Regions from separate parts of the Oceaniserpentilla sp. 4NH20-0058 genome, predicted to be linked through region 3. Evidence: predicted binding sites of a transcription regulator. Region 3 holds the regulator's gene; each other region holds the start of a gene.

Region 1 (10,002 bases), on a different contig from region 3:
CTATCCAAGTGGGCAGTCATTATCATTTTTTTGAAACAAACCCAGCTTTGACATTTGAGCGTGATAGCACCAAAGGGTTTCGCTTAAACATTGCAGCCGGTACGGCCGTGCGATTTGAGCCCGGGCAAACTCGTACTGTTGAGTTGGTTGAGTATGCAGGGAAAAAAGAAATATATGGGTTTCGTGGCGAAGTAATGGGAAGTTTGTAGGAGTCGCGCTTGTGCGCGATAAGAGTGAAGTAGATTAGATAGCTGAGTCTTAATGGCGAGCAATCTAATTAGAATATTCACTAACGAAACTCCTAGATATAAAACAGAATGTTGGTTTCGCGCACAAGTGCGACTCCTACAAGTTGAAATTTTTAATTTATTTCAACGCAGAGATGACAACGCAAGTCGCTCCAAAAGGTTAAGTTATGAAGATTACAAGAAAAGCCTATACCGACATGTACGGCGCCACAGTGGGAGATAAAGTCCGACTGGGCGATACTGCATTATTCATTACCCCAGAAAAAGACTTCACGATATACGGCGACGAAGTGAAATTCGGTGGCGGTAAAGTGATTCGTGATGGCATGGGTCAAAGCCAAGCCATGAGTGCGGATATTGCTGATACGGTGATTACTAATGCCTTAATTTTAGATTACTGGGGCATTGTAAAAGCAGATGTGGGCATTAAGGCTGGCCGTATTATGGCCATCGGTAAGGCCGGTAATCCAGACACCCAACAAGGGGTGACCATTGAAGTGGGCCCAGGTACGGAAGTGATTGCAGGTGAAGGCCAAATTCTAACCCCGGGCGGCATAGACGCGCACATTCATTTTATTTGCCCGCAACAAATTGAAGAAGCATTAATGAGTGGTGTCACCACCATGCTTGGTGGTGGTACTGGCCCAGCTACGGGCACCAATGCCACCACGTGTACACCGGGACCTTGGCACATTGGCAAAATGCTGCAAGCCGTTGACGACTTACCCATGAACATTGGCTTTTTAGGAAAAGGCAACGCAAGCTTGCCAGACCCTTTACGCGAGCAAATTGAAGCCGGCGCCATGGGATTAAAACTGCACGAAGATTGGGGCACCACACCCGCCTCTATTGATAACTGTTTAACCGTAGCCGATGAGCACGATGTGCAAGTGGCCATTCACACTGACACATTAAACGAATCGGGGTTTGTAGAAGACACCTTAGCCGCATTTAAAGGCCGTGTGATTCACACTTATCACACCGAAGGGGCAGGCGGCGGTCACGCCCCCGATATTATAAAGGCAGCGGGCGAGGCAAATGTTTTACCGTCTTCTACGAACCCAACGCGCCCTTACACAGTGAATACAGTGGACGAGCATTTGGATATGTTAATGGTGTGTCACCATTTAGACCCGAACATTCCAGAAGATGTGGCCTTTGCCGATTCACGGATTCGCCGTGAAACCATTGCTGCAGAAGATATTCTGCATGACCTTGGAGCGTTTTCTATGATCTCGTCTGACTCCCAAGCCATGGGTCGCGTAGGCGAAGTCATTACACGTACGTGGCAAACCGCCCACAAAATGAAAGTGCAGCGTGGAGCCTTGGCCGAAGACAGTAATGCAGAGGTTACCGACACCGATAACTTTCGTTGTAAGCGCTACATTGCTAAATACGCCATTAACCCAGCCATCACCATGGGCATCGCCCACGAAGTGGGTTCCATTGAAGTGGGCAAGTTGGCCGACTTAGTATTATGGAAACCTATGTTCTTCGGTACTAAACCATCTCTCATTTTAAAAGGTGGCATGATTGCCGGTGCGCCCATGGGCGACCCGAACGCGTCGATTCCTACACCACAACCTGTGCATTATCGCCCAATGTTTGGTGCCATGGGTAAAGCAGTGCAGCAGACAAGTATCAGTTTTGTATCTAAAGCTTCCTTAGAGAAAAATACGTTAGATGGTTTAGGGTTACAAAAACAATTGAGTGCGGTACAAGACACTCGCACCATTTCAAAAGCGGATATGAAGTTAAACGATTATCAGCCTGTGTTAGAGGTGGACCCAGAGACCTATGTGGTGACGTGTGATGGGGTGGAGATTACGTGTGAGCCGGCGAGTGAGCTTCCCCTCGCCCAACGCTACTACCTGTTTTAGAGTGCTAAGCTAGCTGCGTGATTAATGCGGCGTTAAATATTCTTTTTTAATCGTTACATACCAACAACGTATGCGCCTAATAAAAAAGAATATTTGCCTAGCCTTAATTGCCTCGCTGACGCTTATCACAGTAAGAGGTTTTTACTTCGGTAAACACTTCAAACAGAAAGATTTTGGCTTCGATAGATAATTTATCTAGTTGGATACCAAGAGTCAAAATAATCATTTGATGACAAGATGGTGAATAATCTAATTAAGATATTCATAAAAAATTTTAAGAATTAGGAAAGAGGTGACTAGAAGACAAGATGTAAACATCTCACGTCTCTTATCTAACATCTCCAACAAAAATGAAAATATTTACAAACATACTAGAAACCGATTTACCAAACGGTGCACAAAGCGAAACCATTAGTTTGAGCTTTGACGAGCGCAAACGGGGCCGCTTAAAAATCACCACAGATAACGGTAACGATGTCGGTATTCAAATTGAGCGTGGACAAGTGCTTCGCCACGGTACGGTTTTAACCAATAGCGATGGCGAGTATCTAACCATATTGGCGTCTAACGAAAGCGTTTCAACCGCTAAAGTAGAAAATGCTACCTTGTTCGCTCGTGGTTGTTACCACTTAGGCAATCGCCATGTGCCATTGCAAATTGGTGAAGGTTTTTTACGCTTTCAAGAAGATTACGTACTAGAAGACATGCTCCATGGTTTAGGGATTCATGTGCAACATGAACAAGCGCCGTTTGAACCAGAAAACGGCGCCTATGCACCGGGAACAGGGCATCACCATGGGCACTCCCATGATCACGATGATGACCACCACCACGGGCATCATCATTAATGAGCGCAGCCAATCACAGTCTTTTAGCATTATTGCATTTATCCAGCCCTGCGTTACCGGTAGGGGCGTTTGCCTATAGCCAAGGGCTAGAGTACGCATTAGATAGTGGTATGTGCAAAAATGCACAACAGGTTGAAAGCTGGATTAAAGATAACTTACGTTTTGGCTTTGGGCAATTAGATTTGCCCATGTACATTCGTATGTATCAAGCTTGGGAAGAGAAAGAGTTTGAAAAGCTCAAAGAATTAAATGCAAGCTTACTTAGTTTTCGCGAAAGCAAAGAGCTGTATTTAGAAGATATTCAAGTGGGCAGCGCTTACGTGCAATGGCATTTAGGGCAAGATGCAAACCGCGAAACCATGCTGTCAAAAATTGAAACTCCCACCGTGGTTTCCATGAATGCATTAGCTGCGGTGCTGACACATATTGATTTATCAACTGCGCTAATGGGGTTTGCATGGAGCTGGTGTGAAAACCAAGTAACCTGTGCCAGTAAAGCTTTACCCCTTGGACAAACCCAAGCGCAACAGGTATTACAAAGTTTAATTACGGATATTGCCCAAGTGTGCGAGCATGCAATGAATATGAAAGACGATGAAATCGGCACAGGTTTAATGGGGTTGGCCATGGCATCATCGTTACATGAGCAGCAGTATTCGAGATTGTTTAGGTCGTGATTGTGTGAGATGGGAGACTTTAGATGCACTCGTTTCCAATACATCAATCGTAAAGTTAAAGATTAATGGTAGGAACGCAATCCTACTGAAAACATATAAGTCAAAAGCGTTAGCGAGGCAGGTAATACAAGGCAAAGTAATATTTTTAACGAGGCGTATAGCTAGCCTATGTAACGAGATAAAAATATTGATTAACGCAGTAGTACCAATGTAGCTAGCTTATACAGAATCAACAACGGAGAAAGGAGCGTCAGCGAAGCCATTAATACAAGGCAAAGGAAAAATTTTAACGAGGCGCATAGTGGGCCTATGTAACGAGCTAAAAATTTTTCTTAACGCAGTATTAATAATGCAGCTAGCTCCGAATTAGATATGAAACAAGTACTAAGAGTGGGCGTCGGCGGCCCAGTAGGTTCCGGCAAAACCGCTTTATTAAAAATGCTATGCCAAACCATGCGCGATCACTATAACATTGCTGTGGTTACCAACGACATTTATACCAAAGAAGATGCGCAATTTTTAATGCGCAACAAAGCACTAGATGAAGATCGCATTATGGGCGTGGAAACCGGAGGGTGTCCGCATACTGCCATTCGTGAAGATGCGTCAATGAACTTAGCTGCCGTAAAAGAGCTGCAAGATAAACACGAAGGGCTAGAAATGGTACTGGTTGAAAGTGGTGGTGATAATCTCTCTGCTACCTTTAGCCCTGAGCTGTCTGATTTAACCCTGTATGTGATTGACGTATGCGCTGGGGATAAAATACCCCGTAAAGGTGGCCCGGGTATTACTAAGTCAGATATGTTGATTATTAACAAAGTGGATATCGCTCAGCATGTGGGGGCCTCGCTAGAGGTGATGCACCGCGATGCGAATTTGATGCGTAATGGCCGTCCGTTTGTTCTTGCTAACGTGGAAACCAGTAAAGGTGTTGCCGAGATTATTCGCTTTATTATCGATCAAGGTATGTTAGAAAAACGTGCGGGTATCGAGCCACTATTGAACGATATGCTAGCGGGTCATCAAGTGGATGAAGCCGCCGAGATTCATTCAACACGATCTATTTAAGACAAAGGACAAAATAATGAAAAAATTATTACTTGCCAGTTTATCCTTTATGCCGGCACTTGCATTGGCTCATGCTGGGCATGAGAGTGTATCCGCTAACCAAGGGTTCATAGCGGGCATGTTGCACCCTATTATGGGGTTAGATCATTTATTTGCCATAGCGGCCCTTGGCTTACTGCTTTATAAAGCCAGCGCAAAGCAATCAATATTAATAGGTATTGGTTTTATTAGCCTGATGGCATTAGGGTTTTATAGTACCCAAAGCGGATTATTTAATTTAGCCGTTGAAACAGTAGAAGGCTTGATACTCTTGTCTGTTGGGTTGTCGGCTGCCTTTCTTGTGTTTAATCGATTCATTAATATTCATGCAGGGTTAATCGCATTATTGGGGTTTGCGGTATTTCATGGCATGGCCCACGGGGCGGAAGTGTCCTCGGCTGTCAGTGCCCATAGTTTTGCCCTCGGGTTTGTGCTGACATGTGCAATGATTATGGGTTTGATGCGTTTCATCCCTCGCTCTGTCTTTGTATTGTCTGCAAAACGCACTGCTCGCGTATAACCAATGTTCATCACCACAGGCGAATCTCAAGGCTTGTGGTGATTAACTATAAAGTATGAGCCCTTGTATTCTTGTGCTCTATAAGTGCAATATCCACTTATATGCACTTATTTGGAGGGCATCAAAACTTCCGAATCTCCTTCTATTTAAATCAAATCACTCCATTTAAGCTTGTTTCACCCCCTTTTATAACGGGCCTGTTTCATAAAGGTGCTAAATAGAGATGCTGCCAATTTACTCGCACTCCAAAGGTTCAATGGTTTGATTTGTGCTCTTATTTGGTGCTTAGTATGCCGTGAATCAGTAAAAAAACCTCGGCAAAGCCCATAAATACTGGGCTTTTAAAAGTTGGCACCACGCTTGCTATAGCTAGGTATACGGATAACACAATAAAAGATAAAAAAGCGCACGATTTAAAAGGGATAGCTCTTAAAATCACATAGAACAAACAGGTTCTAAGCGTAAATGTAAAACCGGATGTTTTACTTTTTTATACATTAATAAAACAAAATATTTCGATACATAACGAAGGAAATAAAATATGAAATCTCTATCTAAAGCGGTTGCAATGGCTTCTCTACTATCTGCAGGCGTAATGGGCGCTCAGGTAGCCAATGCAGAAGTGTCGGCCTCTGTAGGTATCGCGAGTGCGTACTTATGGCGTGGTCAGGATCTTAGTGCATCATCTGATGGTGTTGAATCAAACGGTGCAGTTCCAGCTTTCTCTGGTAGCTTAGATTACTCAAATGAATCTGGTCTTTATGCTGGTATTTGGACGTCTTCTGGCGATTTTGGCTCAGGTACTGAAACTGATTTATATGTGGGTTTTGCTGGCGAAGCCGGTTCAATCGGTTACGACATTTCTTATGCAACTTATCTTTATACTGGTGAAGATGACATTGATGATGTTGCAGAAGTAATTGTAGGTGTGTCTACTGATGCTTTTGGTGCAAAAGTTTATATCCCAACAGATTCTGATGCTGATTACACTTACATCACTCTAGGTGCTGGTATGGGTGATTACTCTTTCACTCTAGGTGCAAATACAGGTACAGATGCTGGCGATTATACTCACGCGGATGTGAGCTATGCATACAATGAAAAGTTATCTTTCACCTATAGCCAAGTGTTATCTGAAGATACTGAAGATGCTATAGACTCAGGCGGTATCTTCGTTGTTTCTTACAGCCTACCAATCGAATAATTTTTCGATCGTTAAGATTTGACACCGAGCCGGATTTTAAATCCGGCTTTGTCTTCCACAGAAGGAGTTTGATATGAAATTGGTTACGGCCGTTATCAAGCCATTTAAATTAGACGACGTGCGTGAAGCGTTATCTGAAATTGGCGTTCAAGGCATTACCGTGACAGAAGTGAAAGGCTTCGGTCGCCAAAAAGGTCACACTGAACTGTACCGCGGTGCAGAATACGTTGTGGATTTTCTTCCTAAAGTAAAACTAGAAATCGCCATCGACGAGTCTCTAACTGACAAAGTCATCGAAGCTGTTTCTAAAGCCGCTAACACTGGCAAAATCGGTGATGGCAAAATCTTCGTAACACCACTTGAACAAATCGTACGTATTCGTACCGGTGAAACAGGTGCTGACGCCGTTTAATATTGATTAATATTGAACAGTGCTTAGAGTTTAAATTTTTTTCAGCGTTTTTCTAAAACGTATTGAAGCTTAATGCGGGGGCATTATGGAAAACAATGTGTTTCAACTTCAGTACGCCATGGATACCTTTTACTTCTTGGTATGTGGCGCACTAGTAATGTGGATGGCGGCAGGTTTCGCCATGCTAGAAGCGGGTTTGGTTCGTTCAAAGAACACAACCGAAATATTAACTAAGAACGTAGCGTTATTCGCTATTTCTTGCACCATGTACCTAGTATGTGGTTACGCCATCATGTATGACGGCGGATTCTTCCTTTCAGGTATCACTGAAGTGGATACAGCTGCGGTACTGGCTGACTACGCAGCTCGTGAAGACGGCTTCGAAGGCGGTTCAATCTATTCAGGTGCTTCTGACTTCTTCTTCCAAGTGGTATTCGTAGCCACGGCCATGTCTATCGTATCTGGTGCGGTTGCTGAGCGTATGAAGCTTTGGGCTTTCCTTGCTTTCGCAGTAGTGATGACGGGTGTTATCTACCCAATGGAAGGTGCTTGGACTTGGGGCGGTGCGTCTGTATTTGGCATGTACTCTCTAGGAGACCTTGGATTCTCTGACTTTGCTGGTTCTGGTATCGTACACATGGCCGGTGCAGCAGCTGCCCTTGCTGGTGTTCTACTATTAGGCCCACGTAAAGGTAAATACGGTGCTAACGGTCAAGTTAACGCAATCCCAGGTGCTAACCTACCTCTAGCAACGCTAGGTATGTTCATCCTTTGGATGGGTTGGTTCGGCTTTAACGGTGGTTCTGTACTGAAGCTTGGCGATATTGCTAACGCCAACGCCGTTGCGGTTGTATTCACTAACACCAACGCTGCTGCGGCAGGTGGTTTAATTGCGGCTCTTATCCTAGCGCGTATCTTGTTCAAGAAAGCGGATCTAACCATGGCCCTTAACGGTGCTCTTGCTGGTCTAGTTGCGATTACTGCAGAACCTTCAACACCTACACCATTTGAAGCTACCATCATTGGTGCTATCGGTGGTCTGATTGTTGTGTTCTCTATCTTGACTCTAGACAAGCTAAAAATCGACGATCCAGTGGGCGCGATCTCTGTTCACGGTGTTGTGGGTATCTTTGGTCTACTTGTTGTACCGTTCACAAACGATGGTGCCACTATCGGCGGTCAAATCGCTGGTGGCCTAACGATCTTTGTTTGGGTATTTGTAGCGAGCTTCATCGCATGGGGCATCATTAAAGCAGTGATGGGCCTACGTATCTCTGAAGAAGGAGAGTACGAAGGTGCTGACCTTGCCGAGTGTGGTATGGAAGCGTACCCAGAGTTCACTTCTAAGTAATAGTTTAGCTAACGCTAAATGGTAGACGAAAGACACTTTTAAAGTGGTCGTTGGTCTACAAAGAAAGCCTCAATGTGAAAACATTGGGGCTTTTTTGATTTATGCATATCGGGAGGCGGGAGAGCGTCCAGCGAGTTGGAACCTTTTTAAATTACCCTTATCCAATGCACACGATTCCATGGCTGGCTAAGTCTTGCTATAGTGCGCTCATTCATTTTCTAAGAATAAAGATACATGTCTAAATATATTGTTGTGTTGGCGGCCTTATGCATGGCGGCTCCTAGTTTTGCTGAATTAACCACAAACCTTGGTACCTCTAATAAATACATGTTCCGTGGTGTTAAACAAAGTGATGCGGATATTGTGGTTAATGGTGGTATTGATTACCAAGGGCCGTTTGGTTTTTACACAGGTGCTTGGGCTTATACTGGCAGCATTGAAGATTTAAAAACTTCCGAGATTAATGCCTATGCGGGTTTTGCTTACGCAATTGGTCCGGTGGCACTAGGCTTAGGCGCTATTACTTATGAGCGTGGAGGCGATGCTGTTGACGATTCAGAGTACAACGCCAATATTGCATGGGATGCGTATCGTTATAGCTATTATGTCGAATCAGAAGAGGCCCACGTGTATCAAGAAGTAGCAGCCAATTATGACTTTTGGGATAACGCAGGTATGAGCTTCACCGCGGGATTGCATACCCCTGAAGACGCTAAAGAGCGTTGGGATTGGTCCATGTCTATTTTGATGGGGTTACCATCAAAGTCCGATTTTGAAATCATTTTGAATAATCATCAGCGTAAAGGCTACTCCCTTTCTTTAAGTTTTACGCGTCAGTTCGACTGGTAATTAAGAACCTTGTAAATAAAGGGAGCTTCGGCTCCCTTTTTTTATTTTTCAAGAATAGATGTTTTGTTCATGATTTTTTAACAATCTATAGTCTGAATGACGTGTGCTATTAATTATTTGAAGGTAACAGGGATAATTTTCTTGATGTGCAGGTAACTATGAATACAATGCGCGCCCAGCATGGCTAAACTGTGATCAGGAGGCAAAGCTAGATTGTATCAATCTAGCTCTGTCACCTAATGCGGGGGATATCTACCTTACTCAATTTTGGTGTTTGAGAAAAGAGTGTTTGCTGTAAATAAGGGCAAATAATTAATGATTGCATTATTATGGTGCAATATTGGTTTATTAAATTAAGAGACGTTAATTAATGGATGCTCAGCAAGCCAGAGACGTATACAACATAGAGCATTGGAGCGAAGGCTTCTTTGATGTTAATCCTGCAGGGGATGTGGTGATTAGCCCGTTTCCTGATGTGCAGGTGAGTTTTAAAGAGTTAGCTGAAAAGGTTAAAGAAAAAGATCTAACACTGCCATTACTGATGCGTTTTCCCAGTATTCTTCACAATCGTGTGCACTCTTTGAATCAAGCATTTAAAAATGCCAGTCAGCTTCATGAATACACAGGGCGATATACCAGTGTGTATCCGATCAAGGTGAATCAACAACGCCGCGTGGTAGAAGAGCTCATCAATGGGCAAGTTCAAGAGGGTTTATCCATTGGCTTAGAAGCTGGTAGCAAACCAGAGTTAATGGCTGTACTAGCGATGGCGGGTAAAACCAATGCCACTATCGTATGTAATGGCTATAAGGACCGTCACTACATTCGTTTGGCCTTGTTGGGAGAAAAGCTTGGTCATAAGGTTTACCTAGTGGTTGAGAAACTATCAGAGTTAGCACTCATTCT
Region 2 (10,002 bases), on a different contig from region 3:
ATAACTGATGAAACTTTAGTTAGTATTGCTGAAACCGGTGTGGATTTTATCTCTATCGGCACTTTAACCAAAGATGTAAAAGCCGTGGATTTATCCATGCGCATGGTTTAATTGAACCCTGTCACCCCATAAAAATAAGAATTAATATGGCCACGCTATCCCCACAACTAAGCAAGATCATTCTTGCTTTTTTATTGCTACTACCTTGGTTTAGTTTATATCAAAAGATTCTACTTCCTCATTTTACTCAAACGGGTTTTGATGGGCAGATCATATTAATTACTGAAATTATTTTCATTACGTTTATTTCTGTATTTGGCAAACATCCCAAAATCACAAAATCGGGTGCCTATTTATTAACTGCTGTCAGTGCTTGGCATATTAGCGGATTTATTTCAGCGTATTTAAGCGAGCACTTTCATGCATCACTTATTAAACAAATAGAATATTTAGTCCATTGTTTATTTGCCTATTGCGTGTGGGTGTTTCTCGGGCAAACACAAAAACAAGAAAAAATGGCGTGTTTTTTTGTTTTTACATTTGTGTGGGTCATATATTACATATATTCTGCTTGGCACGTTATTGAAAACCCTTTTAATTATAATTGGGTACAAGGCACCCCACTATTTAGTAATGTTAGACATTTAGGTTATATTCAAATTGCAATTTTACCTTTATTATTATTACCCCTATTTTCAAACTTCAGGTTTAAATGGCTAATCACAACTACTTTATTTATCGTTTTTTGGAGTAGTGTTGCTTGGGGCTCATCTCGCAGTACTTTTACTGCATCCCTAATTGTTAGTCTATTTATAATTTTCTACTTTGAATCTAAACGCAAATATTTAATTCCACTATTTATTAGCAGTATTCTTCTTGGTTTTTTTATTGCCCTTTGTTTCTCTAGTGAGTCCAGTAGCATGAACCCATTAAGGCTTTTATTTATAGATTCTCAAGTTGCGGAAAAAACAGCAAATCAAATTAGTAGCGGAAGATTATCTATATGGTCAGGGCTTCTTAATTATACAATTGATCGATCGCCATGGTTCGGATTAGGGGCTGATCCCTATTTATTTATTACGCCATTACTTAATATTCATGTTTCACAAGCCCACAATACCTTTGTACAGCTCTTCAGCGAAATCGGACTTATAGGTTTGATTTGCATAATGTGTATAATTGTATTTACTGGAAACATATGGCGACTTAGTAAGCCAGATACCCTCAATCAACTTGCTCGAATTAGTTTTATTGGTACCGCTATCGCCTCCATGCTTGATGGTCATTTTTATCATACCTTTTCACTATTATGGCTAATGATCATATTGGCAATGAGCTTTAGCAGTGTAAAAACACAAAATACCAATACAAAAAACATCAGCTCTTCACTAGTGTTAGTTTCTTGTCTAATATTTTGTATATTTTTCCTACAAAAACACTGGAATAGTTACATTCAGCAACAATTTCCGTTAACACATCAAACACAAATTGAAAGTGTGGCATCTTTCCCAAGCTACTATCGTCCAATTCACTGGATTTATAATCAATATTCAAATCCAGAATTAAAACTGGATGCCATTGAGCTAGGTAAAGATACTGGTCCTAGAATATGTAACTTTTATCTCGTTGACTATTTGGACTCTTCATCTCAAGCAGGTGAAAAAATCAAACAGCTAATATTAGAAAAATGCAGCATCTATGAAATTATTAAAACCGAAAATGAATCTTTGATTCAGCTGCTGGAAGAGAAAAGCCAATAATGAAATCAAATCACATTATCAGTCTTATTATATATTTGTTTTTCAATGCCTACGGGGCCATATTTCAAATTAATAATATTCAGAGCAAAAGCAATGAAGGTGAAATGAACAGTATCTTAGATCTAACAAGCCTGTTCTCTAGCCCTGTTCCAATATATTTAGGCCAATTTTTCTTAATACTTACTTGCTTATCCGCACTATTTATTGTCAGTCAAAGTTATTTTTCTTATGTGTTTGCTAATTTAGTAAAGAAATACATAACTAATAATTTAGCGGGCCGCATAGTTTGGCTACTACTAGCTAACATTAGTTTATTAGTGGTAAGTGCGGCATATTTCCCTCACTCAGTGAATTTAACCAAGTGGTTCTATCTTTGGCCAGAGCACCACCCTAATATCAATCTGCTTTGGCTGGTATTTTTTATACCTGCCTTGTTTTACATATTTAAGCGCTTTAATTCAAATTTAATGAAGACTATATTAGGGCTAGGATTAATTGCAGTATTTAGTTTTCACCTTACCTCTGAGCCTGAGAATATGGTTAAAACTAATCGCTCCAATCAACCTAACATCATATTAATAGGAGTAGACTCACTCAGAGGCGATATTTTAGAAAGTCATATGCCATTTTTAACAGGCCAACTTTCTAAAAGCACTGTTTTCAACACTGTTTTTTCTCCATTAGGCCGAACATTCCCTGCTTGGAATACCATACTCACTGGCTTATACCCAACTAACCATGGTGCAAGAATAAACTTAATCAACCCAGATCAATTGATTGGTACTCAACATTACCTACCTTCTATATTAAAAAAAGAAGGCTACCGTACCATTTTTTCAATTGATGAAACCCGATTTGCAAATATTGGAGCCCACCAAGGTTTTGATCAAACAATCACACCTAGAATGGGAGCCTCTGATTTTATTATTTCCAATGTAGCAGATATTCCTATCATTAACTTATTATCTCTAAGCAAATACTCTGAATGGCTACTTCCGGAAATTTTCTCAAATAGGGGGGCTGCAAAAACTTATAGGCCTTCATCTTTTAATGAACTTATTGAGCGAAACTTGCCAATTGCAGACCAACCAACTTTTCTGGCTGTTCATTTTTGCTTGCCTCATTGGCCTTATATTTTTTCAAGCAAAGCATTACCTAAAAAAGATTATTCAGTACCTTACTACCCATTGAATATTAATGCTGTAGATCAGCAAATTAAAACTCTATTTAAAACCTTAGAAAAAAAAGGCTACTTACAAAATAGCCGTATCGTTTTTTTATCAGACCATGGAGAAGCTTGGGCCCATGAATCACCCTCATTCACCAATAAAAATGACACCAATCAAACTCATCATATAGAAGAGTACGGCCATGGTTCTTCGGTTTTAAGCCACAGCAATCAGGTTTTACTTGCTTTGAAGAATTTCAAAAACGAAATCGCATTAAGCGCAAACATCGATAAGTCGGCATCATTAGCGGATATTACACCCACCATTCTAGATGAGTTAAATATTACCCCTAAAACAAAAATAGACGGGGAAAACTTAGCTTCGACGAATTTATATCCTAACCGCATCTTTCCACTTGAGACAGGAACCGTATTAACACTAAACGAAAAAGATAAACTCGATATAGATCAAATCGTAAACAAATTTATTAACCGCTATGAAATGCAACCTAATGGTTTGATCACCATACAAGATACAAAAATCAAAGAAGGTCTAGAGGCAAAGGAATACGCAATAAGATCGAAACAACAAATACTGCAAAAGATGAAACCTACAGGCTTTAGATTATTTGATTTAACCAGTAATGAATATATTGAGTATCAGAGCCTGACCGACTTAGAAAACAATGCTCCTATTTGGAAACAGGCTTGGTGCCACTATTATATTGATAAATGTATTTAGCCCCATAATGATGTCAGTATATGACAAAATTTGTCAGCCTAGAGCAGTCATTGACTGCATACTGAATAAACAAATGCGACAATAACCACAAGGTTAGTTTATTAAACATTCAAAATTAAGGCGCTGTAGACTTTATTTCGTTTTATTTTTCATAAATACCACGAATCAACTCAGTTGGCACAACTCCTGCTAAATATATAATGACAATAAACGTTACATAAGTAACGGACAAAAAAAACAGTAAGCGGAGCAGTCTATTATGAAAGGTCAAAACGGTTTTACTCTAATTGAATTAATGATTGTAATTGCAATCATCGGTATTCTTGCATCGGTTGCGGTGCCTCAGTACCAAACTTATATCACTCGTACAGAAGCAACTACTGAAGTAACCTCTGCCATGCGCCCTCTACAAAACGCCATTGCAGAATACGGCGCGCGCTATGCCGCCCTTCCAGCTGACTTCGCTGAACTGGCTGCAGAAGGTTATTCTGATACAGCCGCCGCTTGGACAGCTGCATCATTTGCTATCGGTGACGTAGCATCTGTTAACTGGAACGGTAGTCGAATCACTGTTACATTTACAGGCACAGCTAAAAATGTTGAACTTCGGAGTGAGACTGTCGTAATTGACGTAAGTCTGAACGCGAACACTGGTGCGGTTCAGTTCTCTACAAACAATACTGCTAGCTCACTATCTCCAAAGTATTCTCCTAAAATCTAATTAGGCCGAATCTTCAAAAACCCGCTACGGCGGGTTTTTTTGTACCTCGAAAAACCTTTCATAGCATAACTTCAAATTTTCCCATTCCAGCACTGTTTATCTAACCTAAAAGCGGTATGATAAGACGCAAATTACAAAAAGAATGCTTTATATATGTCCAAATTAAGTGGCATCGCACGCCAATTTGTTGAGCGCAACCTCATCGATGAACAGCAAGCTTTAGATTTAATTTCCGAGGCAAATAAAGAACAACGATCGTTCATTTTACACAGCGTATTATCTGGCTCGTGCAAGTCCAAAGATGTGGCGCTTTTAGTCTCAGATGAGTTTGGATTACCCTATCTTGATCTTGCTGCCATGGACCCTGAGCACTTCGCATTAGACTTATTAAGCTCAGAATTACTGGAAAAACACCTCGTCCTACCTATTTTTAAACGAGGCAACCGTCTACATATTGCACAAGCTGATCCTTCGGACATGTCGGCGTTAGATGATGTAAAATTTGCCACAGGCATGACCGTTGATGCCACTGTGGTTGAATACGACAAACTTAATATCATTCTAGAGAAACTCCAAGCAGGTAATACCGCATTTGATGACTTAGGCGATGATCTTGACTTAGAAGACGATGAACCTAAAAAGCAAGAAGAGGAAGAAAGCACCGGCGATGAAGCTCCGATTGTACGTTTTATAAATAAAATGCTACTAGATGCCATCAAACTAGGCTCTTCAGATTTACATTTTGAACCTTATGAAAAACGCTATCGTGTGCGTTATCGAACTGATGGTGTATTACATGAAGTAGCCTCACCGCCAATTAACCTTTCCGGTAAAATTGCTGCTCGACTCAAAGTCATGTCGCAAATGGATATTTCCGAGCGTCGCGTCCCGCAAGATGGCCGTATTAAGATGAAAATATCTAAGAATAAAGCCATCGACTTTCGTGTTAATACACTCCCTACCCTTTGGGGGGAAAAAATTGTACTGCGGATACTGGACCCGTCCAGCGCCCAATTGGGGATTGACGCCCTAGGTTACGAGCCAGAACAAAAGAAACTGTATATGGATGCGCTGTCTCAACCCCAAGGAATGATACTGGTAACAGGCCCTACAGGGTCTGGTAAAACTGTATCTCTATATACTGGTTTAAATATCCTTAATGTGGAAGGCACCAATATTTCCACCGCGGAAGACCCTGTAGAAATTAACCTTGAGGGCATTAACCAAGTAAACGTTAACGCGAAAGTGGGGCTAGATTTTGCTGAAGCTCTACGCTCATTTTTACGGCAAGACCCTGATATCGTCATGGTAGGTGAGATTCGTGACTTAGATACAGCAGGTATTGCGATCAAAGCAGCGCAAACTGGTCACTTGGTTATGTCAACATTACACACCAATAGTGCTCCAGAGACCCTTACCCGTCTAGCCAATATGGGGGTGCCAGCTTTTAATATTGCCACATCGGTTAGTTTAATCATTGCTCAACGTCTTGCCCGTCGATTATGTAGCGTGTGTAAAACCAAGGCAGATATACCAGAAGATACATTAAAAGACGCAGGTATGACTGACGAAATGCTCAGCAACTCAGAGATTTATCAGCCTGTAGGTTGCGATGCTTGCAGCGGTGGCTATAAAGGCCGAGTCGGTATTTATGAGGTAGTTCGCATCACAGATGCTATCTCACGTATTATTATGGAAGGTGGCAATGCCATACAGATTGCAGATGTGGCCCGTAAAGAAGGCTTTGCTAATTTAAGGACATCTGCGCTTAAAAAAGTTGCTCAAGGGGTTACAAGCCTTGAAGAAGCGAACCGAGTCACCTCTGAGCATTAAGGCGCAAGAATATGGCAAAAACTAAAACATCGACTTTTGAGTGGGAAGGCGTCAATAAACGCGGACAAAAAATAACAGGTGAAATGCTGGGTGAAAACTCAGCACTTGTTAAAGCCCAGTTACGGAAGCAAGGTATTCTGCCTAAAAAAATTCGCCGAAAATCTGAAGGTCTATTCGGCATTGGCGGTGGCGGCGCCAAATCGAAAAAAATCAAAACCGTCGACATCACAATTTTTTTACGCCAGCTTGCCACCATGTCCAAAGCAGGTGTCCCCCTAACACAAGGACTTGAAATTGTCGCAGACGGCCTTGAAAACCCTGCAATGCAAAAAGTGGTACTGGGCATTAAAGATGATGTTTCTGCCGGTAACGATTTTGCATCTTGCTTGAAAAAATTCCCAGATCAATTTGATGATTTGACTTGTGCATTAATTGAATCCGGCGAGCAATCCGGTGCCCTAGAACAAATGCTTGATCGAGTGGCTATTTATAAAGAAAAATCCGAAGCATTAAAACAAAAAGTATCTAAAGCCCTCAAATATCCGGTTGTAACATTAATCATTGCCGCAGTCGTTACAACTATTCTACTGATAAAGGTTGTCCCAACCTTTGAAAGTATGTTCTCTGGCTTTGGTAGTGAACTGCCCGCCGCCACACAATTTGTAGTAGGTATATCTGAGTGGCTGCAAGTCAATTACTTGGTTTTATTTGGCTCTATTATCGGTGCATTCTTTGCGCTAAAAGAAGCCGTTAAAAGAAGCCCTAAAGTTGCCGAAGAAAAAGACAAACTTATGCTAAAACTCCCCATTGTTGGTGAGATTATGCAAAAAAGTGCAGTGGCCCGCTTTGGCCGTGTATTATCCACTACCTTTGCTGCAGGCGTGCCTCTGGTAGATGCACTAGAAAGTGTTGCAGAAGCATCTGGTAACGTTGTTTATCGTAATGCTATCTTAAGAATACAAGATGAAGTATCTAGTGGTACTCAAATGAATGCCGCGATACGTGCCAGTGGGGTATTCCCTAACATGGTGGTACAAATGGTTGCCATCGGTGAAGAATCAGGTGCACTGGATGCCATGCTTGAAAAAGTAGCTTCCTATTACGAAGATGAAGTAGATAACCTTGTTGATGGTTTAACTTCCATGATAGAACCCTTAGTAATGGCCTTTTTGGGGGTTGTAGTGGGTGGTTTATTGATTGCAATGTACCTTCCTATATTCACCATGGGCGATGCCATGTAATGGCCGCTCAATATTAAAGAAGTTGTTATGTTTGATATGTTCATCCACAACACGGTTATGTTTTACATAACCGTTTTTATTGTCAGTTTATGCATTGGTAGTTTTTTAAATGTCGTAGCTTATCGTTTACCCATAATGATGCGAAAGCAAATTGAAGACGACTACCAAAACCTTTCTCAAGAAATACCAAGTACACACACAGAGCCTGAGCCATTTAATCTGATGGTTCCACATTCAGCATGTCCAAAATGCAAAACCTCAATTAAACCTTGGCAAAATATTCCAGTAGTTAGTTATTTATGGCTAAAAGGCAAATGCGCAAATTGCCAGACACCCATCAGTATTCGCTACCCTATTGTAGAGATAACAACTGGTCTATTAGGTTTATTAGTCGCTTGGCAATTTGGTGCCACCATTCAAACAGCCGCGATGCTGCTATTTACGTATTTTATTGTGGCACTGACACTAATTGATCTGGATGAATACCTGTTACCTGACAGCTTAACACTGCCGTTAATTTGGATTGGGTTAATAGCCAATACATATGGTGCATTTACGACATTAGAAAGTGCTGTTTATGGCGCACTTGCCGGATACCTTTCCCTATGGAGCATCTTTTGGTTATTTAAAATCATTACTGGTAAAGAAGGCATGGGGTACGGTGATTTTAAGTTACTCGCAGCCATTGGCGCGTTTTTAGGTTGGCAGAGCTTACCGGTTGTTATTTTGCTTTCTAGTGCTGTTGGTGCAGTGGTGGGTATTGCCATGATGCTTATATTAGGTAGAGACAAAAACATTCCAATACCATTTGGTCCTTATTTAGCAGCTGCGGGGTTCATTGCTGCGTTATGGGGTGAGCCTTTAACTCAACTCTACTTTAGCTTTGCAGGAATTCGTTAACATGTTGATTATCGGCGTCACTGGAGGAATTGGCAGTGGTAAAACCGCTGTCACCAATGCTTTTTCTGAATTAGGAATAACCATCGTCGATGCAGATATTGCAGCTCGTACCGTGGTTGCTGTCGGTTCACAGGGATTAAATGAAATCACTAAACATTTTGGTGATGACATTTTACTTAATGACGGCACACTTGATCGTGCAAAATTAAGAAACATTATTTTTAGTGATCCTAATGAAAAGAAATGGTTAGAGAATCTAACTCACCCTTTAATTCGTGAAGAAATAAAGACCGAACTTGCTGCCAGCACCAGCCCCTATACTATTTTAGTGTCGCCACTTTTAGTCGAATCAAGTCAAAAGGCGTTTGTAAATCGAATTTTAGTGGTTGACGTGCCCGTTGAGCTTCAAATACAGCGAACAAGTAAGCGTGACAATAATACATCTCAACAAGTTCAAGCCATCATTCAGAGCCAAGCTGACCGTGATACGCGCTTAAGTTACGCTGATGATGTAATTGTAAATGATCAATCTTTAGAGCACTTGCAACAGCAAGTGGCTCAACTCCATAAACAGTATTTATCATTTAGTGAGTTGAATCATGAAAGTTAATTGCCCTACTTGTTCCAAAGACGTTGAATGGAACGAGTCCTCTGAGTTTCGTCCTTTTTGCAGTGACCGTTGTCGCTTGATTGACCTTGGTCAATGGGCAAATGAAGAGCATGCTATCCCGGGAAGAAGCGCTGAAGAAGAATTACTGAGTGAACAACTCAAAGATTTAAAAGATGACCACTTTCATTAATAACCAATAAAAAAAGCCGGCTTGTGGCCGGCCCTGATATTAAGTCAAAATGGTGCTTTTGATTTAATAAACTATTTTAAAATTTACCTTCCTTGGTAACTTATGACTCCGTCTTCTTAATTCCCTTGCGCCATATAGTCACGACGTTTTTGCTCTCCATCGATATAGCCAAGCCATTGATCAGCAGAATTTTGAACTTTTTCAAAACTCTTTGCTAGTTTGAATGTTTGTTTGGCTGCTTTAAGATCATTTAAGTTGAATTGAATCAAACCCTGTAAAATAAGCGCCTCGTCTTCCTTTTTAAAAGATTCATCCGTCAACGCCTTTTTAACATTTACCAACGCCACATCCCACTCTTGGCGCTGAGTATGTATTTGCGCCAATTTGAAAAAATCTTTACCTGCTTGAGTAGCTGTAGCGGCCATAGTCATAATATTAATGGCTTCATCGTATTCTTTAGCGATCATCAAGGCATCACCAAGTAACGATAAGTTTTTACCGTTTTCCTCAACTACTTTGTCTTTTAATCCTTTAATCAGAACTTGAGCCGCTTTATAAGGTACCTCTTGAGCCAGCATAGCTTGAGCAAAACTTACAACATGGGTTTCTTTATTCAAAAGTCCTTGATCATAAGCTGTTTCAATAATGGAAAGCTCTTTCTCAGGCAAGCCCAATTCATTGTATACAGCTCCTAATTGAATCCAATATTGTGCCTTAGGGTATAAAGAAACCAAATCTTTTAGTGTGCGCTCCATCGACTTATAATCTTTATTTTGATAATACACAGCCCGCTCTACAAGCAGCCAATTCTCTTTCGGTTGTTTGCCTTGCTTCTTA
Region 3 (10,002 bases):
TTTAGGTCTATTAATTTTCCAAGCTTAATTTAAAACATAAGAATTATTATGAAATTTATAGATTCAGCTGTTCGTACCATTAAAGCCGAGCGAGATGCCGTTGATGGCATGCTTGGCAAGCTTAATCAAGCCATGTTCACTAAAGCCTGTGAGTTATTATTAAACTGTAAAGGCCGTATTGTCGTCACCGGCATGGGAAAATCAGGCCATATTGGCAATAAAATGGCTGCCACACTGGCCAGTACAGGCAGTCCAAGCTTTTTTGTTCACCCCGGTGAAGCGGCCCATGGCGATATGGGCATGATCACCGAGGATGACGTGGTCATCGCCCTTTCTAATTCAGGGGAATCCAGCGAAGTCACCACATTAATCCCTCTAATTAAGCGCTTAAATGTACCGTTAATTGCCATGACTGGTAATGATCAATCTACTTTAGCGCAAGCCGCTGATAGTCACTTAAACACAGGTGTTGATAAAGAAGCCTGTCCATTAGACTTAGCCCCAACCTCTTCAACCACTGTCACCCTAGTTATGGGGGACGCACTGGCTATCTCGCTTTTAGAAGCCCGTGGCTTTACCGCTGAGCAATTTGCCTTCAGCCACCCTGGTGGCAGCTTGGGTCGTCGATTATTACTAAAAGTAAAAACTATTATGCATGCCAATGGTCAAATACCTAAAGTAGCGCTAGGAACTCCCATTAAGGATGCATTAATGGAAATAACACAAAAAGGCCTAGGCATGACCACCGTCATCAATGAAGACGGTGCCCTTGCCGGTATTTTTACCGATGGTGACTTACGTCGAGCATTAGATAAAGACGTGGACTTTCATACAACCCCAGTAGAAAACGCCATGACCCAAAACTGCACCACCATTGACCCTGAAAAACTGGCTGCAGAAGCACTGCAAGTAATGGAAGAAAAAAAGATCAACGCACTGGTGGCCATGGAGCTTGGCAAGGTGGTTGGTGTGATTAATATGCACGATCTACTCAGAGCAGGTGTGTTGTAATGCGCAAGCGTTATATCGTCACAATTTTAACGGCACTAGCCATCGTGGCGTACATGACCTTGGATGATCGAAATGCATCTGATGAAATTATAATCGAATCCTTAACAGATCAAGAGCCTGATTACATCATCGAGGGGTTGAACTCAGAGTCTTTTGATGAACAAGGTAACCTCATCCAACAAATCGCTGCCCGCAAAGCCTCTCACTACCCTGCTGATGATATTACCCTACTTGAAGCTCCTGCCGTGCTATTGCATGAAAACAATCTTCCCAAATGGGGCATCAAGAGCAACCATGGTCAACTGATAAAAGATCAAAACCTATTGTTAGAAGGGGACGTTATTATTGTCCCCTTACAATCTACTGCAAACGATTTTAGCCTAACCACCGAAAGCTTAAATATAGACTTACAAGAAAAGATCGCAGACACTGATCAAACTGTACTAATTGAAAGCGATACAAGCGAATTAAGCGCCATTGGAATGACCATTTTATTAGACAAACAACTGGTTAATTTTAAGTCGCAAGTCAGAGGACGCCATGTACCTAAAGCACCTTAAAATATTTTTTAGTTTACTCCTATTAACTCAGTTAAGCTGGGCACTACCGGATGATCGCCAACAAGAAATTCGGATCGCCAGTGACCAAGCTTCTTTAGATAAGCTAAAAGGGGAAGTCATTTATTCCGGTAACGTAAAAATGCAACAAGGCTCATTGAATATTGAAGCCGAGAAAATCACACTCAAGCGCAGCCCTGATGGCATTTCAGAAATCATAGCCCAAGGTACCCCCGCTCGATATGAACAAATAATAAATGCTGATGACGGCAAAACCTTAGCCTACGGTGAAACCATTATTTACAATACACAAAGTGATCAATTAACGTTATTAAAACATGCAGGTTTAGAGAAACAGGGTAATGTATTCTCAGGCGAGAAAATTGTGTATTCAATAAACGAACAAAAAGTAAAAGCTGAAAGCCCACAAGAAGACACCCGTATTCACATGGTAATTCAGCCTAAACAGGACAAGGAATCCTAAATCCATGGCAAAATTGCAAGCTCAGAATTTAGCCAAAAGCTACGGGCCAAGACAAGTTGTTAAAGACGTTTCCATGTCCATTGAAAGTGGGCAGATTGTTGGATTACTTGGCCCAAATGGCGCGGGAAAAACCACCTGTTTTTACATGATCGTCAACTTAGTTGCCTCAGATAAAGGCCGTGTTTTAATTGACGACACCGACATCACCAATTTACCTATGCATGGCCGCGCGCAAAAAGGTATCGGCTACTTACCACAAGAAGCATCAATTTTTCGTAAGTTAACCGTTGCAAATAATATTATGGCCATATTAGAAACTCGCAAAGAATTGAGCCATACTGAACGTAAGGAAAAACTTGAAAAACTGTTAGATGAATTCCACATCCAACATATTCGAGACAGCTTGGGCATGGCCCTTTCAGGTGGTGAACGACGCCGTGTTGAAATAGCTCGTGCGCTTGCTGCAGAACCATCCTTCATACTTTTGGATGAACCCTTTGCAGGGGTTGACCCCATATCAGTGGGAGATATAAAAAGTATCGTAAAACAACTGAAGAAACGCGGTTTAGGTGTACTGATAACCGACCACAATGTTCGAGAAACCCTTGATATTTGTGAGAAAGCTTATATCGTGGGTAATGGTCACATTATCGCAGAAGGTTCTGCTGAAGATGTTTTATCAAATCAGCAAGTCAAAGATATTTATTTAGGTGATGACTTTAAGTTGTAATCTTGTATATTCAGGGTAACAAGTCAAAGTGACATGGGATTAAGCAGTATTATATGAAAGCCTCGCTCCAACTTAAAATGGGTCAGCAGCTGACCATGACTCCTCAGCTGCAACAGGCCATCCGTTTACTTCAGCTTTCTACCCTAGATCTGCAGCAAGAAATTCAAAACGCTCTGGACTCAAACCCTTTGCTCGATGTAGATGAAGAGTTTGAAGGCGATGCCAATCAAGACATCAACTCACAAAGTGAAGACAAACAAGAAACTACCCAACCAGTAGAAGAAACCCAATCGGATGAGCCAACCGCCGCCGATGACTGGAATGAAAACATTCCGGACGAACTGTCTACCGACAGTGAATGGGACGATACTTGGCAAGCCTCCGCTGCCCCTACATCCATGACAGAAAGCCACTCAGGCTCATCATCTGGTGATGATTTTGACATGGATAGCCGAAACGGCAGTACTGATGATCTACGTGATCACCTATTATGGCAGCTTAACCTAACTCCTATGTCAGAAAACGATCACCTAATTGCCATCAACATCATTGAAGGTGTGGACGATGACGGCTACTTAAAAGTTGATCTTGAAGACATTGTTGGGTCATTAAACCCAGAGCTTGAAATTGAACTAGACGAAGTAGAAGCCGTATTACATTTACTCCAACAATTTGAGCCTAGCGGTGTATGTGCCCGTGATTTACAAGAATGCTTATCACTGCAACTGCGCCAACTACCCATTGAAACACCATGGTTGCCATTAGCTCAAACCTTAATCGATCAATACATCGACTTATTAGGCTCTAAAGATTACGCAGCACTTATGCGTAAATTAAAAGTCAAAGAAGACGAGCTAAAAGTGGTTATTCGAGGCATACAAGAATTAAATCCACGCCCAGGCTCACAAATTGATCCACAAACCAGCGAATACGTCATACCTGATGTTATGGTTCGTAAAATCAAAGGTGAGTGGCGTGTTGAATTAAACCCTGAAATTGCCCCTAAATTGCGCATCAATGACCACTACGCATCAATGGTGAAGCGCGCTGACAGCAGCGCAGACAACAATTTCATCAAGGATCACTTACAGGAAGCCCGCTGGTTTCTTAAAAGCTTACAAAGCCGTAACGAAACCTTGCTTAAAGTGGCCATGAAAATCGTTGAGTATCAACAAGACTTTTTAGAACAAGGGGATGAAGCAATGAAACCCTTGGTTCTGCATGACATTGCCGAGGCAGTAGGCATGCATGAATCCACCATTTCTCGTGTTACCACTCAAAAATACATGCATACACCGGCCGGTATTTTCGAGTTGAAGTACTTTTTCTCTAGCCATGTGAGTACCACCAGTGGTGGAGAGTGCTCATCAACCGCAATTAGAGCTATGATTAAAAAGCTCATTTCAGTCGAAAGTGCTAAAAAGCCTTTAAGCGACAGCAAAATTGCCAACATGTTAGAAGAAGAAGGCATCAAGGTTGCACGTAGAACTGTAGCCAAGTACCGTGAGGCGATGCACATTCCACCGTCAAACGAACGGAAACGCTTGGTTTAGCCATTAGTATATGGCGAATAAACGAGTTTTCGCCGATAAACTATTTATTAGATTATCAGCATATTCACGCACTCTGGAACTGGAGTGCCGACAGTAGGAGCCATCTATGCAAATTAATATCAGCGGCCATCATGTTGAAGTGACTCAATCCTTAAAGGATTACGTTCAGTCTAAAGTGGAAAAGCTTGAGCGTCACTTTGATAACATAACCAATGTACAAGTCACCCTGACCGTAGAAAAGCTCGCCCAAAAGGCAGAAGCCACCATCCATGCTGCTGGCGCCGATTTACACGCCAACGCAGATAGCGAAGACATGTACACCGCTATCGACAGCATGACGGATAAACTAGACCGCCAACTGCTTAAGCACAAAGAAAAGATGGTTAATCACCGTCATGGAAATAACCACTGATTCAATATGACTTCAAGTATTTCAAATATTCTTAATCTTGAGCGCACCCAATTGGGTGCGCACTGCAGTAGTAAAAAGAAACTCATTCAGCATGTTAGCCAGTTTTTAGCATCCAACATTGAGGACGCTCAGGCTGATGACATCTATGAACGACTCATTACAAGAGAAAAGCTGGGAAGCACCGGCATCGGAGAGGGCATCGCCATTCCCCACTCTCGCTTAGAAGAATGTATCGACACGGTAGGCGCACTATTTATTTTAGATGAGCCCATCGACTATGACGCCATTGATCGTCAGCCCGTTGATATTGTGTTTGTGCTTTTAGTGCCCGCCGAAGCCACCGAGCAGCATTTACAGACCCTCAGTATGCTTGCACAAAAATTCAGCAAAGAAACCTATCGAGAGCAACTTCGCTCAGCAAAAAGCCAACGTGAACTTTACCAGCTCGCCACCGCATAAATAAAAGGTTTAATTATGAAACTCGTGGTCATAAGTGGTCGTAGTGGTTCAGGGAAAAGTACCGCCCTTGATCTATTAGAAGATCTTGGGTTTTATTGTATCGATAACCTACCAGTGGCTTTACTGCAAAACCTACTGGATCAAATACAGAGCGAATCATCACAACTTACCAGTGTTGCCGTAAGCATTGATGCGCGCAACAATCAAACTGACCTAGCTAACTTTTCCATTATTCTTGATAAACTTGACCGCAAGCAATGCGAACTAGAAATCATCTATCTGGATGCCCACACAGACACCTTATTAACCCGCTTCAGTGCCACCAGACGAAAACACCCATTAACAGGGCCAGATGTACCGTTACTGGATGCCATTGAGCGCGAAAAAGCTCTGCTTCACAACCTCGCCGATTTAGCGGACTTAACCGTCGATACCACTCACCTATCCATGCATCAATTAAGAAGCTTAATTAAAGAAAGAGTGGTCCAAAAACAAGAAAATGAAATGTCATTGTTGTTTGAATCATTTGGTTTCAAACACGGCATACCTAAAGATAGTGACTTAGTGTTCGATGTACGCTGCCTACCTAATCCCTATTGGGACCCAAGTTTGCGTCAATACACAGGACAAGACGTAAAAATACAAACATTTTTAAAAGATGAAGACTCCGTCAATAAGATGTTCAATGACATACAAGGGTTCTTACAAAACTGGTTACCTGAATTTGAAGCTAATAATCGCACCTATATGACAGTCAGTATTGGCTGTACTGGCGGACAACACCGAAGTGTGTATATGGCTGAACGGCTTTTTAACGCCTACCAAGAGATTTACCCAAATGTTCAAGTACGTCACCGCGAGCTCAATCAATAATACGCTGAATTCCATGCGCTAACGCTGGACATCAACTCATTTGCTGGATATGGTAAGTCATTACTCATTTTTACACCTACTATCATGCTTGAAAACTCTGCAACAATAATAAATAAACTGGGTTTGCACGCACGCGCCGCCGCTAAGTTGGTATCCACCGCATCCGCGTTTTCCAGTAAAGTTAAAATTAGCTTCAATGGGAAAGAAGTAGACGGAAAAAGCATTATGTCCGTGATGATGCTAGCAGCCAGCCAAGGCTCTGAAGTTCTATTAAAAGTTAATGGCGATGACGAACAAGCGGCCATGGATGCATTAATAGAGTTAATTAACGACTTCTTTGGTGAAGGCGAATAACCTTTCCTCTCAATAAAACCTCAAATAAATCAGCTCACTAGGCTACACTTTTTAAACAAGGGGTCGTAGCCTGATACTCGCTTTATCGGTACAATCAACCCCTGATCTAAAGGGAACCCACTATGGCTAGGGGCGAACATAAGCACAATAAACTTGTCCATCTAGGTGCCGCTCTAGAAAGCGGTGCTTTGGCACAAGTGCGCCGTATCCTAAATAGTGATTTACAACCTGCCGATGTTGCCCACCTGCTTGAATCATCCCCCCCAAAAGAGCGTAATTTACTTTGGGACTTAATTGATGAAGAAAATGAAGGTGAAGTTCTTCAACACCTGAATGATGAGCTGCAAAGCTGGTTATTGAACCGAATGAGTGTTGAAGAAGTGGCCAACGCCATGTCTGACTTAGATACAGACGACGTGGCCGATTTACTTCAAATACTGCCTCATACAGTGACCCAAGAAGTCCTTACCACAATGGACTCACAAGACAGAGCGCGTATTGAAGCGGTTCTGTCTTATCCTGAGGACAGTGCCGGTGGTCTGATGAACACAGACACTGTAACGGTACGTCCAGATATTACGCTGGAAGTGGTATTACGTTACTTAAGGCGTCACCGCTCCCTTCCTGACATGACAGATAACTTATTAGTAGTAAACCGTCGCGATGAATTTATTGGTGTTCTTCCTATCAATAAAATTTTGGTCAGTGATGGCGATACCACTGTTCGAGAAATAATGAACACCGATGTCATTACTATCTCAGCGGATATGCCAGATACCCAAGTTGCACAGTTATTTGAACGTCACGATTTAATCTCAGCGCCGGTTGTAGATGAAAAAACATACAAGCTGTTAGGACGTATCACCATTGATGACGTGGTTGATGTTATCCGTGAAGGAGCTGACCACTCATTAATGAGCATGGCAGGTCTTGATGAAGACGAAGATACTTTTGCACCCGCATTTAAAACCAGTCGCCGTCGTGCTGTTTGGTTAGGTATAAACTTGCTCACAGCCTTCTTAGCCAGTGCCGTTATTGGGTTATTTCAAGGCACCATTGATAAAGTGGTCGCGCTTGCGGTATTAATGCCAATTGTCGCCAGTATGGGCGGCATAGCAGGTAGCCAGACATTAACTTTGGTTATTCGTGGCCAAGCTATTGGTCACATCGGCAGTAACAATATTGGCTGGCTGCTTAATCGAGAGTTCATCGTGGGTTTAAGCAACGGCGTACTTTGGTCTATTGTAATTGCGCTGGCCACCTATGCTTGGTTTCAAGACCTACAGATCTCCGTCATAATTGGCGTTGCTATCATTATAAATTTAGTGGTGGCCGCATTAGCCGGTGCATTTTTACCGATAATTATGCAACGCCTTAAAATTGACCCCGCCCTAGCAGGTGGCGTGGTATTAACCACCATTACCGATGTGGTTGGTTTTTTTGCATTCCTTGGCCTTGCGGCCAGTTTTTACTTATAAAGTTTGGTTTAAAACATGAACGAGCATGACGACGATCAGTTTGAAGAGTATTCAGGCCCCAGCAAATCTCAAGTAAAACGAGAGATGCATGCTCTTCAAGACTTGGGCAAACGCATTTGCGAGCTACCTAAAAAGCAATTGAAATTGCTACCACTTACAGCAACTATGATTGAAGCCGTTGCCGAGTGGGACCGCATAAAAAAGAATGAAGCAAAACGTCGTCATCTTCAATATGTTGGTAAAGTAATGCGTACTGAAGATGTAGAAGCCATACAACTGGCTTTAGACAAGCAAGACCCAAGCAGTGAAGAATATAACCGTGTACTTCATCAACAAGAAAAGTGGCGAGACCGTTTGATTATTGAAGGTAAGGACTCACTCAGCGATTTTTGTGCTCAATTTGAAGTCAAAGATATTCAGCATTTACGACAACTAATTCGTAATGCAGCAAAAGAGCATGAAAACAAAGAAGCAAACCCAGATGCACCTCAAGTAAAATCAGGTAAAACCGCTGCGCGTAAATTATTCTTGTTTATTAAGACTTGTTACCCAGAATAATTTTTTTATGCTGGGTAATGGGCATCTTTTGACGACATTGCTCCAGCGCACTAAAATCTAAATCGGCGATAACGACTTGTACTGTTTCATTATCTGCCTGAGCAAGCACCTCGCCATTTGGTCCAATAATCATGCTTTGCCCCCAAGTGCGTCGGCCATCTTCATGAACGCCCACCTGATTTGCCGCAAGCACAAAGCTCTGGGTTTCAATCGCACGCCCACGTAATAATATTTCCCAATGTATTCGACCTGTCTCATAGGTGAATGCCGAGGGAACTGTTATTAATTCACACTCTTGGTTTTGGTAAACTTGATATAACTCAGGAAAGCGTAAATCATAGCAAATACTTAAACCTAACTTATGGCCATGAATATCAATTACTTTCGGATTTTCCCCACAAAGAAACGTATCTGATTCGCGATAACGCCCCTTTTCATCCGATACATCTACATCAAACAGGTGAATTTTATTGTATTGTTCAAGCAAGCGTCCATCTGGTGAAAACACTAAACAAGCAGCAAGTACTTTTTCGGCTTCGTTATAAGAATCTGACATCAAGGGCATTGAGCCTGCCACTATATACATATCAAATTGCCTCGCCCATGTAGCGATAACACCTAATACATCTTGTTCAATGAAACGTTCTTGCGCCAAGGAGAATTGATTTTTCACTCCAATGCATGCAAACATTTCTGGTAAGACCGCCAGCTTAACACCTTGTGAAGAGGCCTCAGTAAGTAACTGATGAGCAGCAGTAAGATTTCCATCAACATCCCGACCACTATTCATTTGAATGACAGCAGCACGCATTAATCATCACCCCCTAAACCAAAGAAGTCCTTCATGCGATACCAAAAACCGGTATTTTGCTTTCCTTCAATCTTGTTATCAAAGCGCTTCATTAAATTTAAATTAGGCTCATCCCAACTGCCGCTTAATCGGTAAGTAGCACTGGTGAACTTCTCTATTTGATCTCCTACCAATTGCTCCCCTACAAATAAAGACGCCGCTACAGGAGGTGCAAACCCCGCTAAGATGGCAACAAAAGGCAGAGTACTGGTAATTGGAAAGGTTACTGATAGCTCTTGATTTAACTGCTTATTATTTAGGTTCACCGTACCACTGGCTGCAAATTTAGCTGATGGCCCTTTAATATCCATGGTATCAACAATATTCATAACACCCTTTTCGATCTTGAATTTCCCTGTGACGGAATCAAAATGCAATCCGCTCTGGTAAACATCAGAAAAGTCCAAACGCAATCGACGGCCAATTGCTGCAAAATTTAAAAGGCCAAATGCACTTAACCCTTGAGCGTCCCCCGCCTCTAAAAATCGACCATCTTTTAAATTCAAAGCCGCTGTACCATTTAACAATTCAGTATTGAACGCTAATGGATTATCGTCCCAAGTTAAATCTACATTCACTTTTGCATCTTTAGATTCAATCACAGGCTTAGCGCGCCACGCTTTCTGTATACCGCCCACGTCTTTACTGGAAACGCTCAGCTTAACTTGGGTGCTTTCAACAAC

The links. Region 3 encodes sigma-54, which starts transcription at its own class of promoters, with help from an activator protein. Its sites were predicted from a motif close to TGGCACNNNNNTTGCTNT; they were not measured.
Region 1: a site for sigma-54 is predicted at 5,630-5,647, ahead of ABWV45_RS11145 (TorF family putative porin). Genes of this name have one in related genera too.
Region 2: a site for sigma-54 is predicted at 3,846-3,863, ahead of ABWV45_RS09655 (pilin). Genes of this name have one in related genera too.

What each region holds. Positions count from the first base shown of each region.
Region 1 is NZ_BAABWE010000008.1:17,903-27,904, forward strand. Features, by position in the region: gene ABWV45_RS11115 (urease subunit beta) at 1-209, shown strand, start outside; gene ureC (urease subunit alpha) at 416-2,128, shown strand; gene ureE (urease accessory protein UreE) at 2,479-2,976, shown strand; gene ABWV45_RS11130 (urease accessory protein UreF) at 2,976-3,653, shown strand; gene ureG (urease accessory protein UreG) at 4,026-4,721, shown strand; gene ABWV45_RS11140 (HupE/UreJ family protein) at 4,738-5,280, shown strand; gene ABWV45_RS11145 (TorF family putative porin) at 5,822-6,484, shown strand; gene glnK (P-II family nitrogen regulator) at 6,558-6,896, shown strand; gene ABWV45_RS11155 (ammonium transporter AmtB) at 6,982-8,247, shown strand; gene ABWV45_RS11160 (TorF family putative porin) at 8,482-9,096, shown strand; gene speA (biosynthetic arginine decarboxylase) at 9,467-10,002, shown strand, end outside.
Region 2 is NZ_BAABWE010000006.1:123,180-133,181, reverse strand. Features, by position in the region: gene nadC (carboxylating nicotinate-nucleotide diphosphorylase) at 1-111, shown strand, start outside; gene ABWV45_RS09665 (O-antigen ligase family protein) at 147-1,760, shown strand; gene ABWV45_RS09660 (sulfatase-like hydrolase/transferase) at 1,865-3,670, shown strand; gene ABWV45_RS09655 (pilin) at 3,930-4,391, shown strand; gene pilB (type IV-A pilus assembly ATPase PilB) at 4,545-6,224, shown strand; gene ABWV45_RS09645 (type II secretion system F family protein) at 6,236-7,465, shown strand; gene ABWV45_RS09640 (prepilin peptidase) at 7,493-8,365, shown strand; gene coaE (dephospho-CoA kinase) at 8,367-8,975, shown strand; gene yacG (DNA gyrase inhibitor YacG) at 8,965-9,165, shown strand; gene ABWV45_RS09625 (tetratricopeptide repeat protein) at 9,282-10,002, opposite strand, start outside.
Region 3 is NZ_BAABWE010000002.1:56,201-66,202, forward strand. Features, by position in the region: gene ABWV45_RS03415 (calcium/sodium antiporter) at 1-28, shown strand, start outside; gene ABWV45_RS03420 (KpsF/GutQ family sugar-phosphate isomerase) at 49-1,011, shown strand; gene lptC (LPS export ABC transporter periplasmic protein LptC) at 1,011-1,571, shown strand; gene lptA (lipopolysaccharide transport periplasmic protein LptA) at 1,552-2,052, shown strand; gene lptB (LPS export ABC transporter ATP-binding protein) at 2,057-2,782, shown strand; gene ABWV45_RS03440 (RNA polymerase factor sigma-54) at 2,836-4,335, shown strand; gene hpf (ribosome hibernation-promoting factor, HPF/YfiA family) at 4,442-4,747, shown strand; gene ptsN (PTS IIA-like nitrogen regulatory protein PtsN) at 4,754-5,206, shown strand; gene rapZ (RNase adapter RapZ) at 5,222-6,079, shown strand; gene ABWV45_RS03460 (HPr family phosphocarrier protein) at 6,164-6,433, shown strand; gene mgtE (magnesium transporter) at 6,556-7,911, shown strand; gene yjgA (ribosome biogenesis factor YjgA) at 7,927-8,469, shown strand; gene ABWV45_RS03475 (carbon-nitrogen hydrolase family protein) at 8,447-9,280, opposite strand; gene ABWV45_RS03480 (YhdP family protein) at 9,280-10,002, opposite strand, start outside.